2 linked regions of the Pueribacillus theae genome follow. The main gene of each other region encodes a partner of the protein of the gene in region 2 in a complex. Links are inferred from orthologs where the notes say so. Each region holds a gene or a part of one and is shown on either strand. Other genes may lie near its edges.

The links.
Region 1: rplI (region 2) and rplV share a complex: the UniProt entries of both Bacillus subtilis proteins name them as parts of the 50S ribosomal subunit. The link is inferred for Pueribacillus theae from one-to-one orthologs.

What each region holds. Positions count from the first base shown.
Region 1 is NZ_QCZG01000004.1:82,999-93,539, forward strand. The notes cover bases 3,177-5,990. They hold rplV (50S ribosomal protein L22), read right to left. Parts: upstream 4,848-5,990; coding sequence 4,506-4,847; downstream 3,177-4,505. Other genes in these bases: rpsQ (30S ribosomal protein S17), read right to left, coding at 3,177-3,191; rpmC (50S ribosomal protein L29), read right to left, coding at 3,213-3,416; rplP (50S ribosomal protein L16), read right to left, coding at 3,406-3,840; rpsC (30S ribosomal protein S3), read right to left, coding at 3,843-4,502; rpsS (30S ribosomal protein S19), read right to left, coding at 4,868-5,146. Also shown: rplR (50S ribosomal protein L18), read right to left, coding at 1-303; rplF (50S ribosomal protein L6), read right to left, coding at 332-868; rpsH (30S ribosomal protein S8), read right to left, coding at 897-1,295; DCC39_RS03475 (type Z 30S ribosomal protein S14), read right to left, coding at 1,326-1,511; rplE (50S ribosomal protein L5), read right to left, coding at 1,535-2,074; rplX (50S ribosomal protein L24), read right to left, coding at 2,102-2,476; rplN (50S ribosomal protein L14), read right to left, coding at 2,527-2,895; more of rpsQ, read right to left, coding at 2,928-3,176; more of rplB, read right to left, coding at 5,991-6,034; rplW (50S ribosomal protein L23), read right to left, coding at 6,061-6,348; rplD (50S ribosomal protein L4), read right to left, coding at 6,348-6,971; rplC (50S ribosomal protein L3), read right to left, coding at 6,989-7,627; rpsJ (30S ribosomal protein S10), read right to left, coding at 7,656-7,964; tuf (elongation factor Tu), read right to left, coding at 8,373-9,563; fusA (elongation factor G), read right to left, coding at 9,683-10,541. UniProt on the Bacillus subtilis protein: This protein binds specifically to 23S rRNA; its binding is stimulated by other ribosomal proteins, e.g. L4, L17, and L20. It is important during the early stages of 50S assembly.
Region 2 is NZ_QCZG01000058.1:11,130-16,141, reverse strand. Bases 1,700-4,699 are described here. They hold rplI (50S ribosomal protein L9), read left to right. Parts: upstream 1,700-2,977; coding sequence 2,978-3,421; downstream 3,422-4,699. Other genes in these bases: dnaB (replicative DNA helicase), read left to right, coding at 3,442-4,699; DCC39_RS17390 (DHH family phosphoesterase), read left to right, coding at 1,700-2,981. Outside these bases: DCC39_RS17395 (YybS family protein), read left to right, coding at 54-980; more of DCC39_RS17390, read left to right, coding at 996-1,699; more of dnaB, read left to right, coding at 4,700-5,012. UniProt on the Bacillus subtilis protein: Binds to the 23S rRNA.

The sequences.
Region 1 (10,541 bases), on a different replicon or contig from region 2:
GATGTTGCCGCCGCGATCAAATACGACGTTTGTGAAACCTTTTTCTGTTGCGCGCTTTGCGATGAGTTCGCCTACTTTTTGTGCCGCTTCAATATTTCCGCCATTTTGGACGTCGATTTCTTTATCGAGCGTGGAAGCTGAAGCGAGTGTTACGCCTTTTTCGTCATCAATTAATTGAGCATACATATGTTTCGTTGAACGAAACACATTGAGGCGAGGGCATTCTGCAGTCCCTTTAAGATTCCGACGAACACGAAGATGGCGTTTTTTTCTGTTTTTATTTCGATCGATCTTTGTAATCACTGAGAGCCACTCCTTTCTGTTTCAAAGATTACTTACCAGTTTTGCCTTCCTTACGGCGTACATACTCGCCTTCATAGCGAATGCCTTTGCCTTTGTATGGTTCAGGCGGCCTAACTGCGCGAATATTTGCTGCCAATTCACCGACACGCTCTTTGTCGATGCCTTTTACGATAACTTTTGTGTTCGAAGGCACATCGATTTCGATGTCTTTTTCAGGAACAAATTCAACCGGGTGTGAATAACCAACGTTTAAAACAAGCTTCTGGCCCTGCTTGCTCGCTCTGTATCCGACACCGACTAATTCAAGGTTGCGTTCAAATCCGTTCGTTACACCTTGAACCATATTATTAATCAAGCTGCGCGTCGTACCATGCAGTGAACGGTGATCTTTTTGATCGCTTGGACGAGAGACAGTGATTTCTTTCTCTTGGATATCGATAATCATATCGGCATTGAATGTCCGTGTTAATTCCCCTTTCGGGCCTTTCACTGTGACGGTGCTGCCGTTTTTTGTAACTGTTACTCCGTTTGGGATTTCAATCGGCTTTAATCCTATACGAGACATACGTACACCTCCATTCGTTGACTCTTTTTTACCAAACGTATGCTAATACTTCGCCGCCGATTTGCTGGCCGCGTGCTTCTCTATCTGTTAAAACGCCTTTTGAAGTTGAAACAATTGCAATTCCTAATCCGCCAAGTACACGAGGCACTTCGTTCGCTTTTGCATAAACACGCAAACCTGGCTTGCTGATGCGTTTTAGCCCAGTGATGACGCGTTCGTTATCTTTTCCGTATTTCAAAAAGATCCGAATGATACCTTGCTTATTATCTTCGATATATTCAACGTCACGAATAAACCCTTCTCGCTTCAAAATTTCAGCAATTTCTTTTTTCATTTTTGAAGCTGGAACTTCTAATTTATCAAGACGTACAGTATTCGCGTTGCGAATTCTGGTAAGCATATCTGCAACTGGATCTGTCATGACCATTTCCTATTTACCTCCTTCCCCGAAACGGGATTACCAACTGGCTTTTTTTACGCCAGGAATTTGACCTTTATATGCGAGTTCACGGAAACAAATACGGCACAGTTTGAACTTGCGAATGACTGAATGAGGACGTCCGCAGCGTTCACAGCGGGTGTATTCGCGCACTTGATATTTTTGTGGGCGCCTTTGTTTAGCGATCATTGATTTTTTTGCCACGCTGTAACCTCCTTAACTATTCGTTATTTTTGAAACGGCATACCAAATTGTAAAAGTAATTCCCGAGCTTCTTCGTCCGTTTTTGCAGTTGTTACAATCACAATGTCCATGCCACGAACTTTGTTCACTTTATCATAATCAATTTCCGGAAAAATCAATTGTTCTTTAATGCCAAGTGTATAGTTGCCTCTTCCGTCGAATGCTTTTTTGGAAACGCCGCGGAAATCGCGCACACGTGGAAGTGATACCGTAATTAATTTGTCTAAAAAGTCATACATGCGTTCTCCGCGCAGTGTTACTTTCACTCCGATTGGCATTCCTTCACGTAGCTTGAAGCCGGCAATTGATTTTTTAGCTTTCGTAATTAACGGTTTTTGTCCTGCAATTGCTGCTAATTCTTCAACTGCGCTGTCTAGAACTTTCGGGTTTTGGACCGCATCTCCTACGCCCATGTTAATGACGATTTTTTCAATTTTAGGCACTTCCATGATGGAAGAATAATTGAACTTGCTCATTAAAGATGGTGTGATTTCTTCTTTGTATTTTTCTTTAAAGCGATTCATGCCGTGTAACCTCCCTCCGGCTGTAAGTTATTTATCTTCAATAGTGAAATTCTCAAACGTATCAAGAAATTCGCCAGATTTTTTTGCGATGCGTACATTTTTTACAACCTGTACTTTCTCACCGTTGACTTTTTTGTAGCCTGCTACTTTTTTGTATCCTACGCGTGTCGGTTCATTTGATTTCGGATCGAGCGGCATGACGTTTGAAACGTGAATCGGCGCTTCCATTTCAACAATGCCGCCTTGCGGGTTCATTTGTGAAGGTTTGGAATGTTTTTTCACAACATTAACGCCTTCTACGATGACACGTTCCTTTTTAGGATAAGCCGCAAGGATAACCCCTTGCTTTCCTTTATCTTTGCCTGAGATGACTTGAACTTTATCTCCTTTTTTTACGTGCATAGCGATCGTGCACCTCCTTAGATTGCAACATTACATCCTCGTTCGATTGATTAAAGTACTTCTGGAGCCAATGAAATAATTTTCATATATTGATGGTCGCGAAGTTCACGGGCAACCGGACCAAAGATACGCGTTCCGCGAGGGCTTTTGTCATCACGAATAATGACTGCAGCATTTTCATCAAAGCGGATGTATGAACCATCGTTTCTGCGCACACCGCTTTTTGAACGAACGACGACTGCCCGAACAACATCGCCTTTTTTGACAACGCCTCCGGGTGTTGCTTGTTTTACCGTACAGACAATAACATCTCCAATATTGGCAGTTTTACGCCCAGAACCGCCGAGCACTTTTATACATAACACTTCACGTGCACCGGAGTTATCTGCGACTTTTAGACGAGTTTCTTGTTGAATCACTTGATAAACCTCCTTCCGGACTTTGCTTCTTGTTATACGATGATTGATTCTTCAACAATTTCTACGAGACGAAAACGTTTGTCTTTCGAAAGGGGACGAGTTTCTGCGATTCTTACTACGTCACCGATTTTTGCACTATTGTTTTCGTCATGGACTTTATATTTTTTTGAATACTTGACGCGTTTCCCGTAAAGCTTATCTTTCTTGTACGTTTCAACGATAACAGTGATCGTTTTATCCATTTTGTCAGATGTTACGCGCCCAGTGTAGGTTTTTCGGTTATTGCGTTCACTCATTGTTTTGACCTCCTCTCACGATTATCCGTTATTGATGCCAAGTTCTCTTTCACGTAAAACGGTTTTTGTCCGCGCAATGGATTTGCGAACGTCACGAATGCGGGCTGGATTCTCTAATTGACCAGTTGCTAGTTGAAAACGCAAGTTAAACAATTCTTCTTTCAACGTTTTAATTTGCTGTTCAATTTCAGCAGTCGTCAATTCACGAATTTCTTTAGTTTTCATTTGAGTCACCACCCATTTCTTCTCGTTTTACAAATTTCGTTTTGATCGGAAGTTTATGAGAGGCTAGACGCAATGCTTCACGAGCGACTTCTTCGGAAACACCTGCAATTTCAAACATGATTTTCCCTGGCTTTACAACCGCTACCCAGCCTTCCGGCGCACCTTTACCTGAACCCATCCGAACTTCTAAAGGCTTCGCTGTGTATGGTTTTGATGGGAAAATTTTGATCCATACTTTACCGCCACGTTTCATGTAACGTGTCATGGCAATCCTTGCTGCTTCAATTTGGCGGTTTGTAATCCAGGCTGATTCTGTTGCCTGCAATCCGTATTCTCCAAAACTTATTTCTGTCCCACCTTTTGCATTGCCTTTCATTTTTCCGCGATGCTCTTTACGGTGTTTTACACGTTTTGGCATTAACATAATTATTTTCCTCCTTCCTCTTGTTTCGCATCCTTTGTCGGAAGGACTTCGCCACGATAAATCCAGATTTTCACTCCTAGTTTACCGTAAGTCGTATCCGCTTCAGCCGTGCCATAGTCAATATCTGCACGCAATGTGTGAAGTGGCACTGTTCCTTCGCTATACGATTCCGAGCGAGCGATATCTGCTCCGTTTAAACGGCCGGAAACTTCTGTTTTGATTCCTTTTGCTCCCGCACGTACTGCACGTTGGATTGCTTGTTTCATTGCACGGCGAAATGCAACACGGTTTTCCAATTGAGTCGCGATATTTTCAGCGACTAGTTTCGCATTGATATCAGGCGTTTTGACTTCAAAAATGTTCACGTGAACCTTTTTGCCTGTCAGTTCGTTTAAAGCTTTTCGAAGTGATTCGACTTCAGAACCACCTTTACCGATGACCATGCCAGGCTTTGCCGTTTTAATCGTAATATTTACACGGTTTGCAGCCCGTTCAATTTCGATGCCCGCAACTGCTGCATCTTTTAAGCGCTTTTCAATGTATTCACGAATTTTGATGTCTTCATGAAGAAGCTTTGCATAATCTTTATCCGCATACCATTTTGAATCCCAGTCACGGATGACACCAATTCTGAGCCCTACTGGGTTAACTTTTTGACCCACGCATTATCCCTCCTTCTTTTCTGAAACTACGACCGTAATGTGGCTCGTTCTTTTATTGATACGGCTTGCGCGGCCTTGTGCCCTTGGACGGAAACGTTTTAGCGTAACGCCTTCGTCAACGTAAGCTTCGCTTATATAAAGGTTGTTTGCTTCCATTTCATAGTTATGCTCAGCATTTGCAATCGCTGAATTCAATAGTTTCTCTACGATTGGAGAAGCCGCTTTCGGTGTGTGTCGTAAAATCGCAATTGCTTCACCGACCTCTTTCCCGCGAATTAAATCGATTACGAGGCGGGCTTTGCGAGGAGCAATGCGTACTTGTTTTGCAGTCGCTTTCGCTTGCATTGATGAAACCTCCTCTCAACTTAACGTCTTGTTTTTTTGTCATCGGCAGCATGGCCTCTGTACGTACGAGTTGGTGCAAATTCGCCTAATTTGTGGCCAACCATGTCCTCGGAAATGTAAATAGGTACATGTTTTCTCCCGTCATATACAGCGAGTGTATGTCCGATGAATTCAGGAAAAATCGTTGAACGGCGTGACCAAGTTTTGATCACTTTTTTCTCGTTCTTTTCATTAAGAGCTTCAACTTTTTTCATTAAATGATCGTCTACGAATGGTCCTTTTTTCAAACTGCGACCCACATTTGTTCCTCCCTTCGCGATTGCGCTACGGTCCCTTTGAACCGTAGGTCAACCCTTTTATTTTTTACGGCGGCGCACAATGTATTGATCAGATGGTTTGTTTTTCTTACGTGTTTTGTAGCCAAGTGTTGGTTTACCCCATGGGCTAACAGGAGATTTGCGTCCGATTGGCGCTCTTCCTTCACCGCCACCATGCGGGTGATCAACAGGGTTCATAACAGAACCACGAACTGTCGGGCGTTTTCCAAGCCAGCGGGAACGTCCTGCTTTCCCGACATTAATAAGCTCATGTTCAACGTTGCCAACTTGGCCAATTGTTGCGCGGCAAGTGGCTAATACCATTCTCGTTTCACCGGAAGAAAGTCTTACAAGCACGTATTTTCCTTCTTTTCCGAGAAGCTGGGCCTCTGCACCTGCAGAACGGACTAATTGGCCGCCTCGGCCAGGTTTTAACTCAATGTTGTGGATGGTTTGGCCGACAGGAATATTTTGGAGTGGCAATGCGTTGCCAAGTTTGATGTCTGCTTCAGGGCCTGACATAATCTCCATTCCAACCTGCAATCCTTTTGGAGCAAGGATGTAACGTTTTTCTCCATCAGCATAATGAATAAGTGCGATGTTTGCAGTGCGGTTTGGATCATATTCGATCGTAGCAACGCGCCCTGGTATTCCATCTTTGTTTCGTTTGAAATCGATAATGCGGTATTTCTTCTTATGGCCGCCACCTTGATGGCGCACTGTAATACGGCCTTGATTGTTTCGGCCAGATTTTCTATTTAATGGTGCTAGAAGTGACTTTTCAGGTTTGTCTGTTGTAATTTCACTGAAGTCTGAACCAGTCATTCCGCGGCGTGCATTTGTTGTTGGTTTATATTTTTTGATCGCCATTTTTTTCCCTCCTTCACGTCGTTCTATTAAACACCTTCAAAGAAGTCTAGCTCTTTGCTTTCAGGTGTCAATTGTACAATCGCTTTTTTGCGGTTTGGCTTATATCCCGAGTGGCGTCCAAAGCGTCTAAATTTCCCTTTGTAATTCATTGTGTTTACCTTTTGAACTTTCACACCAAAAATCGTTTCAATGGCGCTTTTGATTTCCGTTTTGTTTGCGCGCGGGTCAACTTCAAATGTATATTTTTTGTCGCCCAAGGTTTCAGTGGAACGTTCTGTAATAACGGGGCGCTTAATAACATCACGTGCGTCCATTACGCTAGCACCTCCTCTACCTTTTCAGCTGCGTCCTTCGTCATAATGAGTTTGTCATGGTTGACGATGTCAAGCACTCTTACATCCGCTGCTGTTGTTACACTCACTCCAGGAATATTGCGTGCAGATAATTCAACGGTTTCGTTGTGATCATTTGTCACGATTAACGCCTTTTCGTTAGCTTTTAAGTTCGATAGAATCGCTGCCAAATCTTTTGTTTTTGGCGCTTCCATAGAAAGCTGATCAACAACGATAAAGTTTTCTTCTTTCACTTTTGTTGAGAAAGCTGATTTCAACGCTAATCTACGAACCTTTTTAGGAATTTTGTAGCTGTAGCTTCTCGGTGTTGGACCAAATACAACGCCTCCACCTACCCATTGCGGCGAGCGAATGGAACCTTGGCGTGCACGGCCAGTTCCTTTTTGCCGCCAAGGCTTGCGGCCTCCTCCTCGAACAGCAGAGCGGTTCTTCGTTGCATGCGTACCTTGTCGTTGTGCTGCCTGCTGCATAACGATGACATCAAAAAGAACATGATTGTTTGGCTCAATTCCAAAAATGTGATCAGAAAGCTCGAGATCACCTACTTTTGAGCCCTCTTGATTTAAAAGTTCTACTTTAGGCATCGGATAATCCTCCTTTCTTACTTGGCTTTTGCTGCTTTAAGTGCAGCTTGAATTGTCACATAGCTTTTTTTAGGGCCTGGCACGTTGCCTTTGATTAAAAGTAAGTTGCGTTCAGCATCCACTTTGACGATTTCTAAGTTTTGCAACGTCGTCCTTTCACCGCCCATTCGTCCTGGCAGTGCTTTTCCTTTAAAAACACGGGCCGGATCAACTGCTCCCATTGAGCCCGGGCCTCTATGATAGCGTGAACCATGGCTCATTGGTCCGCGTGATTGGTTGTGCCGTTTAATCACACCTTGGAAACCTTTCCCTTTGGAAGTTCCAGTTACGTCTACTTGTTCACCTTCGCTAAAAATATCTACTTTCACTTCTTGGCCAACTTCATATTCGGAAGTGTCTACCCCACGAATTTCTTTTACGAAGCGCTTAGGTGCTGTATTTGCTTTAGCAGCATGGCCTTTTTCTGGTTTTGACGCACGTTGTTCTTTTTTGTCTTCGACACCGATTTGAATTGCTTCATAGCCGTCCGTTTCGGCTGTCTTCTTTTGAAGGACAACGTTTGGCAATGCTTCAATCACTGTTACAGGAACAACGTCGCCGTTTTCCTTAAAAACTTGCGTCATGCCAATTTTTCTTCCTAAGATTCCTTTACTCATTGTTTTTCCACCTCCTAATGTTCCGTCCTTACAATTTGATCTCGATATCAACGCCAGAAGGCAAGTCTAAACGCATAAGCGAATCAACCGTTTGTGGTGTTGGTTCGATAATGTCAATCAAACGTTTATGAGTACGCATTTCAAATTGTTCACGTGAATCTTTGTATTTGTGTACTGCGCGCAAAATTGTATAAACCGATTTTTCAGTTGGCAACGGGATTGGACCCGAAACCTTCGCACCTGAACGTTTCGCAGTTTCAACAATTTTTTCAGCTGATTGATCCAAAATTCTGTGGTCGTACGCTTTTAACCGAATGCGAATTTTTTGCTTTGCCATTATTTTCCCTCCTTCATCGCCCATTTTTTTTAGCGCTTGTTCAAAAAGCCTTACAGAAGTTAGTTATTGATGAGTACAGCTTAACGTTCACTAGCTTTTGCGGCTTTTCCATCAGCGCATAATAGACAGTTCTCCGCGAAAATTTCCTGCACACGGGCCATGGCAAAGGGGCCGGGTGTGTCAGCAACCTTTCACTTCATCGCTGCAATCAATGACTAACATTCAACATTATATAGAAATAATGCGGCGAATGCAAGTGGCGCCAACGTTTTTCTTGTTTTTGGCCACACTTTACCTATTATAGAGACTCCAACAGTTGATTGCAAGATTTTTTAAGTGTTTGTGAGAAATGCGCAAAAAAAAAAAAACTGAGCCCCCCATATAAAGAGAGCTCATAGATTTAACTTCTTATTCGATAACTTCTGTTACTACTCCAGAACCGACAGTACGTCCACCTTCACGGACAGAGAATCTTGTTCCGTCTTCAATTGCGATTGGAGCAATTAATTCTACAGTCATTTCAACGTTATCGCCAGGCATTACCATTTCAACGCCTTCTGGAAGTGAAATTGTTCCAGTTACGTCAGTCGTACGGAAGTAAAATTGGGGGCGGTAGTTTGAAAAGAAAGGTGTATGTCTTCCGCCTTCTTCTTTCGAAAGAACGTAAACTTCAGCTTTAAATTTAGTATGAGCCTTCACTGTACCAGGCTTAATTAACACTTGGCCACGTTGAACTTCTTCACGGGAAACACCACGAAGAAGAGCACCAATGTTGTCCCCAGCTTCAGCGTAGTCGAGAAGTTTACGGAACATCTCAACACCTGTAACTGTTGTTTTCTTAGGTTCTTCAACCAAACCAAGAATTTCAACTTCATCTCCAACTTTTACTTGTCCGCGTTCCACACGGCCAGTCGCAACTGTACCACGTCCAGTAATTGAGAACACGTCCTCAACAGGCATCATGAACGGTTTATCTACGTCACGCTCAGGAGTTGGAATATACTCGTCAACTGCATCCATTAATTCAAAGATTCTTTCAGGCCAGTCACCTTCGCCTTCAAGCGCTTTTAAAGCGGAACCTTTAATGACTGGTACGTCATCACCAGGGAATTCGTATTCGCTTAAAAGATCACGAACTTCCATTTCAACGAGTTCTAGCAGCTCTTCGTCGTCTACCATATCACATTTGTTCAAGAAAACGACAATATAAGGAACACCTACATTACGAGAAAGCAGAATGTGTTCACGAGTTTGAGGCATTGGGCCGTCAGCTGCAGATACAACAAGGATGGCTCCATCCATTTGCGCTGCACCTGTGATCATGTTTTTTACATAGTCAGCGTGTCCTGGGCAGTCCACGTGAGCATAGTGGCGGTTTTCAGTTTCGTATTCAACGTGGGAAGTCGCGATTGTAATTCCGCGCTCACGTTCTTCAGGTGCACCGTCGATTTGATCGTAAGCCATTGCTGTACCACTGCCGTATTTGCTGTGAAGAACAGTTGTGATCGCAGCAGTCAACGTTGTTTTACCATGGTCAACGTGTCCAATCGTACCAATGTTTACGTGTGGTTTAGAACGGTCAAATTTTTCTTTAGCCATTTCTATTTTTTCCTCCTTAATTAAGAAAAATAATTTTTTAAGTAAGTTAATCGAATAGACGACAGGCGTCTATCCTCGATTATAGCAAATGGAAACTTTAAACAATAGTGACAAGTTGATCATTCACCTGTCGCTTTTTTAATAATGTCTTCAGCAATCGATTTCGGAACTTCTTCATAATGGTCAAAGTGCATAGAGTATACTCCACGGCCTTGTGTATTAGAACGAAGCGATGTTGCATAGCCAAACATTTCCGAGAGCGGCACGAATGCATTGATCACCTGTGCGTTCCCCCGGGCAGTCATGCCTTCGACTCGTCCTCTCCGGCTTGTGATGTCGCCCATAATGTCACCCATGTACTCTTCAGGCACAACGACTTCAACTTTTACGATTGGCTCAAGAAGGACTGGATTACAAATTTCTTTTGCTTTCCGGAGCGCCATTGAGGCGGCAATCTTAAACGCCATTTCACTTGAGTCAACGTCGTGGTAAGAGCCATCATAAAGCTTCGCCTTAATGTCAATCACTGGGTAGCCTGCCAATAGGCCATTCTCAAGCGCATCTTTGAGGCCCGCTTCAACAGCCGGCACATATTCCCGGGGAACAACCCCACCGACAATGGCGTTCTCAAATTCAAACCCTGCGCCTTCTTCAAGCGGTTCAAATTCAATCCATACGTGTCCGTATTGGCCACGCCCGCCAGATTGGCGAATGAATTTACCTTCACATTGCCCGGCTTTACGAATGGTTTCACGATAGGCAACTTGAGGAGCTCCGACGTTTGCTTCAACTTTAAACTCGCGTTTTAATCGGTCAACGATAACATCGAGATGAAGCTCACCCATTCCAGAGATAACCGTTTGTCCCGTTTCCTCATTTGTTTCCGTTTTGAACGTTGGATCTTCTTCAGCAAGTTTTGCAAGAGCAATCCCCATTTTATCTTGGTCGTTTTTCGTTTTTGGTTCGATTGCGACAGAG
Region 2 (5,012 bases):
TATGATGATATAGGAAGAATTGTTACCTTAGCCGAATGTATTGGGGTGGGCTTGTGAAAAGTACGAAGCATGTAACGGAAACAGCCATTTTATTAGTGCTATATATGGTTTTATTTACGATTGTTTACTTTATTCCATTCTTAGGAATATTTTTTGTATGGGTTCTCCCGCTGCCCTTTATTATGAATGCGGTAAGAAATGGCAGGAATGCGACAATTTATATGTTTGTGATCGCACTTGTGCTGTCACTTCTTTTCAGCCTGCCTGCAGTTCTGATCACATTGATGTTTGCGAGTGTAGGTGTGATTGTTGGTGAAGTTTACCGGAGAAAGGGTGCTGCTTTTCACATTTTGCTTGCTGGAACGCTTACATTTATTGTAAACTTTCTCCTCCTATACGTTCTTGTTGTCGTATTCTTAGGCATTGATCCGATCACAGAATTGGTTAGTGGCATGAAAGATACGATAAAGCAAATGCAGCAGCTTTCACCAGAGCAATTTGCAGGAAATGAGAAACTGCTTGCCGCTTTTTTTAAACAGCTCGACCTTCTAACATACATCGTGCCAAGCATGCTGCTTATTTCTGCGTTTATTTTTGCTTTAATTACGCAGCTAATCGCAAATTTATTTTTAAAAAGGTTCAATTTCGAAATACAAGCATGGAAACCATTTCATGAATGGTCGCTTCCAAAAAGTTTGCTTTTTTATTATTTAATCGTTTTATTTTTAGTATTGATTGGTTTGGAAGAGGGCTCTACACTCTATGTGATTGTAATGAATCTGCAGCTTTTACTCGAAATTGCAATGATCTTGCAGGGCTTTACGGTTATTTTTGCCTTTAGTAAAATAAAAGGATGGTCATTAGCGATCCCTATTGTTATCGTCGTCGGCTCTTTTTTACTTACTATTCCTCTACAATTCGTGAAATTGCTAGGAATTATTGATTTGGGAATCGATTTAAGAAGCCGAATGAAATCGTAGGCAGGAGGAGAAAGCATGCCAAAGTTTTTAATGACTAAATATAACAGTTATCAATTGTTAGCCTTCATTGCAATTTCAATTGTTTTTGTAATAGTGATTAGTTTTTACAATTTAGCTTTAGGTTTGATTGCTTTTGTTTTCGTTGCTCTCCTTACGTGGTATGCTGTTCGAAAAGAAATCCTCTTCCGCAAAGAATTGCTGGAATATATTGCAACACTCTCCCACCGGGTAAAAAAAGTCGGTGATGAAGCGTTGATGGAAATTCCAATCGGGATCATTTTATATGACGATGAATTTCGTGTGGAGTGGATGAATACGTATGCGGCAACATGTTTTGAAGACGGTGTTCTCGTTGGAAATACGTTAAACCATATTTCAACAGAATTAATCCCGCTTATTAATAAAAAGGATGCTGAGCGTGAAGAAATTGAGTTAAATAAACGCATTTATGAAGTTCATATGAAACGAAATGAGCGGCTTCTTTACTTTTTTGATGTCACTGAAGAGAGAGAGTTAAAGAAACGCTACCAAGAGGAACAAATTGTTTTTGCGATCGTTTATCTTGATAACTATGATGAATTGACACAAGGGATGGATGATACGGCCAGAAGCAATATTAATAGCCAAGTGACGGATTTATTAAATCGATGGGCTGTCGATCATGGGGTTTACTTAAAACGAAGCTCGTCTGAAAAGTTTTTTGCTGTTTTTAACGAACGGACATTGTCGAGCTTAGAGAAAACGAAATTTTCTTTGCTTGATGAAGTTCGTGAATTTACATCCAAGCTAAACGTTCCGATTACATTAAGTATTGGCGTCGGGTGCGGAACAGCGGATTTTCAAGAGCTTGGACAGCTTGCACAGTCAGGGCTTGATCTTGCGCTTGGAAGAGGCGGGGATCAAGTGGCAATTAAGCAAATGAACGGAAAAGTTAAGTTTTACGGCGGGAAAACGAATCCAATCGAAAAAAGAACGCGTGTCCGGGCAAGAGTCATTTCACATGCGTTAAGGGAGCTAGTGTTGGATAGCGATAAAGTTCTAATTATGGGACACAAACGGCCTGATATGGATGCAATTGGGGCGGCAATTGGCATTTTGAAAGTTGCCCAAGCAAATGAAAAAGAAGGCTACATTATTTTTGATAAAAATGAAAAAAACATTGGCATCGAAAAGCTGATGGAAAAAGTTAAAGAAGATAATTCGCTTTGGAGCCGTTTTATTCAGCCTGAAGAAGCGTTGGAAATGTTAACTTCCAGGACACTTCTCGTTGTTGTGGATACACATAAACCTTCTCTCGTTATCGAAGAGAAACTTATTAATCGAATTGATCGTGTCGTTGTCATTGATCACCACCGCCGCGGAGAAGACTTTATCTCCGAACCTGTTCTTGTTTATATGGAGCCCTATGCTTCATCTACGTCTGAACTCGTGACAGAGCTGTTTGAATACCAGCCAAAGCGTTTAAAATTGAACATGCTTGAATCAACCGCGCTACTTGCAGGAATTACGGTCGATACGAAAAACTTTACACTAAGAACAGGATCGCGCACATTTGATGCGGCATCCTATTTACGATCAAGGGGAGCGGACACCATTCTTGTCCAGAAATTTTTAAGTGAAGATTTGCAGCAGTTCATTCAACGATCAAAAATTATTGAAAAAGCCGAAATATACCGTAATGGCATTGTCATTGCGAAAGGTGAGCCGGATAAAACGTACGATCAAGTGTTGATTGCCCAAACGGCGGATACGCTCCTGTCGATTAACAATGTCGCCGCTTCTTTCGTTATTTCAAAGCGAACCGACGGGAAGATTAGCATAAGTGCGCGTTCGCTTGGTGACGTCAATGTTCAAGTAATTATGGAGGCTTTGAATGGCGGCGGCCATCTGACAAATGCAGCGGCACAGCTTGAAGGCGGAACAATGGAAGAAGCCGAAGGGCAGTTAAAACAAATTATAGACGATTATTTTCAAGAGATTGAAGGGGGAGACGACCAATGAAAGTCATATTTATAAAAGATGTAAAAGGCAGAGGGAAAGCAGGCGAAGTGAAGAACGTGGCAGACGGTTACGCCCGCAACTACTTGCTACCAAATAACCTTGCAGTTGAAGCGACAAAAGGCAATATCCAATCGTTAAAAGCGAAGCAACGAAGTGAGGAAAGAAAAGCGGAAGAAGAAAAACAGGAAGCTGAACAGTTAAAAGCATTGCTAGAAAAAACGACAGTTGAATTAAAAGCCAAGACAGGAGAAGGCGGCCGCTTATTTGGTTCGATTACAAGCAAGCAAATCGCTGATGAACTGAAAAAACAAAAAATTAATATTGATAAACGCAAAATTGACTTGGCGGAACCAATCCGTTCCCTCGGATACACAAATGTACCGGTTAAAGTCCATCCAGAAGTGACCGCTGTGATTAAAGTCCATGTTGCCGAAAAGTAGAATGAGGGTGAAGGCGTAAAATGAGTGACTTATTCGCAGATCGAATTCCACCACACAGCATAGAAGCCGAACAGGCCGTTTTAGGTGCTGTCTTTCTTGAACCGGAAGCCTTAATCAAAGCGGGAGAAATCCTCATCCCGGAAGATTTCTACAGACCGCAGCACCAACGGATTTTCAGGGCGATGATTGATCTCTCAGAACGTGGAGAGCCAGTGGATCTAGTGACAGTAACAACAGAACTTCAGAACAAGAAACTTCTTGAAGAAATCGGCGGCGTTTCTTATTTAAGCGATTTGGCCGGATCAGTGCCAACCGCTGCGAACATTGAATATTACAGCCATATGATTGAAGAGAAATCGCTGCTCAGAAGATTAATCCGGACTGCAACCGATATTGCGGCTGACGGCTATGCAAGTGAAGAAGAAGTTGAAAAGATTTTAGATGAAGCCGAAAAAAGCATTCTTGAAGTAGCAAACAGGAAAAATACAGGCGCATTTTTATCCATTAAAGACATCCTTGTAAAGGCGTATGACAACATCGAAATGCTTCACAACCGAAAAGATGACATTACAGGGATCCCGACAGGCTTCATTGAACTCGATCGCATGACAGCAGGCTTTCAAAGAAATGACTTTATCATCGTGGCCGCAAGGCCTTCTGTCGGTAAGACAGCATTTGCCTTAAACATTTCCCAAAATGTCGCGACAAAAACGGATGAAAATGTTGCGATTTTCAGCCTCGAAATGGGCGCGGAGCAGCTTGTCATGCGGATGCTCTGCGCAGAAGGAAATATCGATTCCCAACGGTTAAGGACAGGTAAACTGACCCCGGACGATTGGGAAAAGCTAACAATGGCGATGGGAAGCTTATCAAATGCCGGCATTTATATTGATGACACTCCCGGCATTCGGGTGAGCGACATTCGGGCAAAATGCCGCCGCCTCAAACAGGAAAAAGGCCTCGGGCTTGTGATGATTGATTACTTGCAGCTTATCCAGGGAAGCAGCGGTCGAGGCGGAGAAAACAGGCAGCAGGAAGTGTCTGAAATTTCTCGTTCTCTCAAAGCACTGGCGCGTGAACTTGAAGTTCCTGTCATTGCCCTTTCACAGCTATCCCGCGGCGTCGAATCACGCCAAGACAAACGCCCGATGATGTCAGATATTCGTGAAAGCGGCTGTTTATCATACGAAACGCTTATAACGAGAGCTGATACCGGCGAACAACTAGAAATAGGTTCCCTAGTAGGAGAAACAAATATCCCAGTATTAAGTATGAATGAAGAATTGAAATTGGAAGTTTCATATATAAGTAAAGTCTTTAGCAGTGGTTATAAACAGTTATTTGAATTAAAAACAGCGAGTGGAAGAGTTATAAAAGCCTCAGCTAATCACCCTTTTTATACTTTAGACGGTTGGAAAGCAGTGGAACATCTCCAAATTGGAGAGAAGATTGCTGTTGCTAAAGATAAAAAAGTTGATTGGAATGTGATTGTTTCAATAACTCCCTTAGGAGTTGAAGAGGTTTTTGATGCAACGGTACCAGGCAACCATAACTTTCTAGCAAATGATTTCATCGTTCATAACAGCATTGA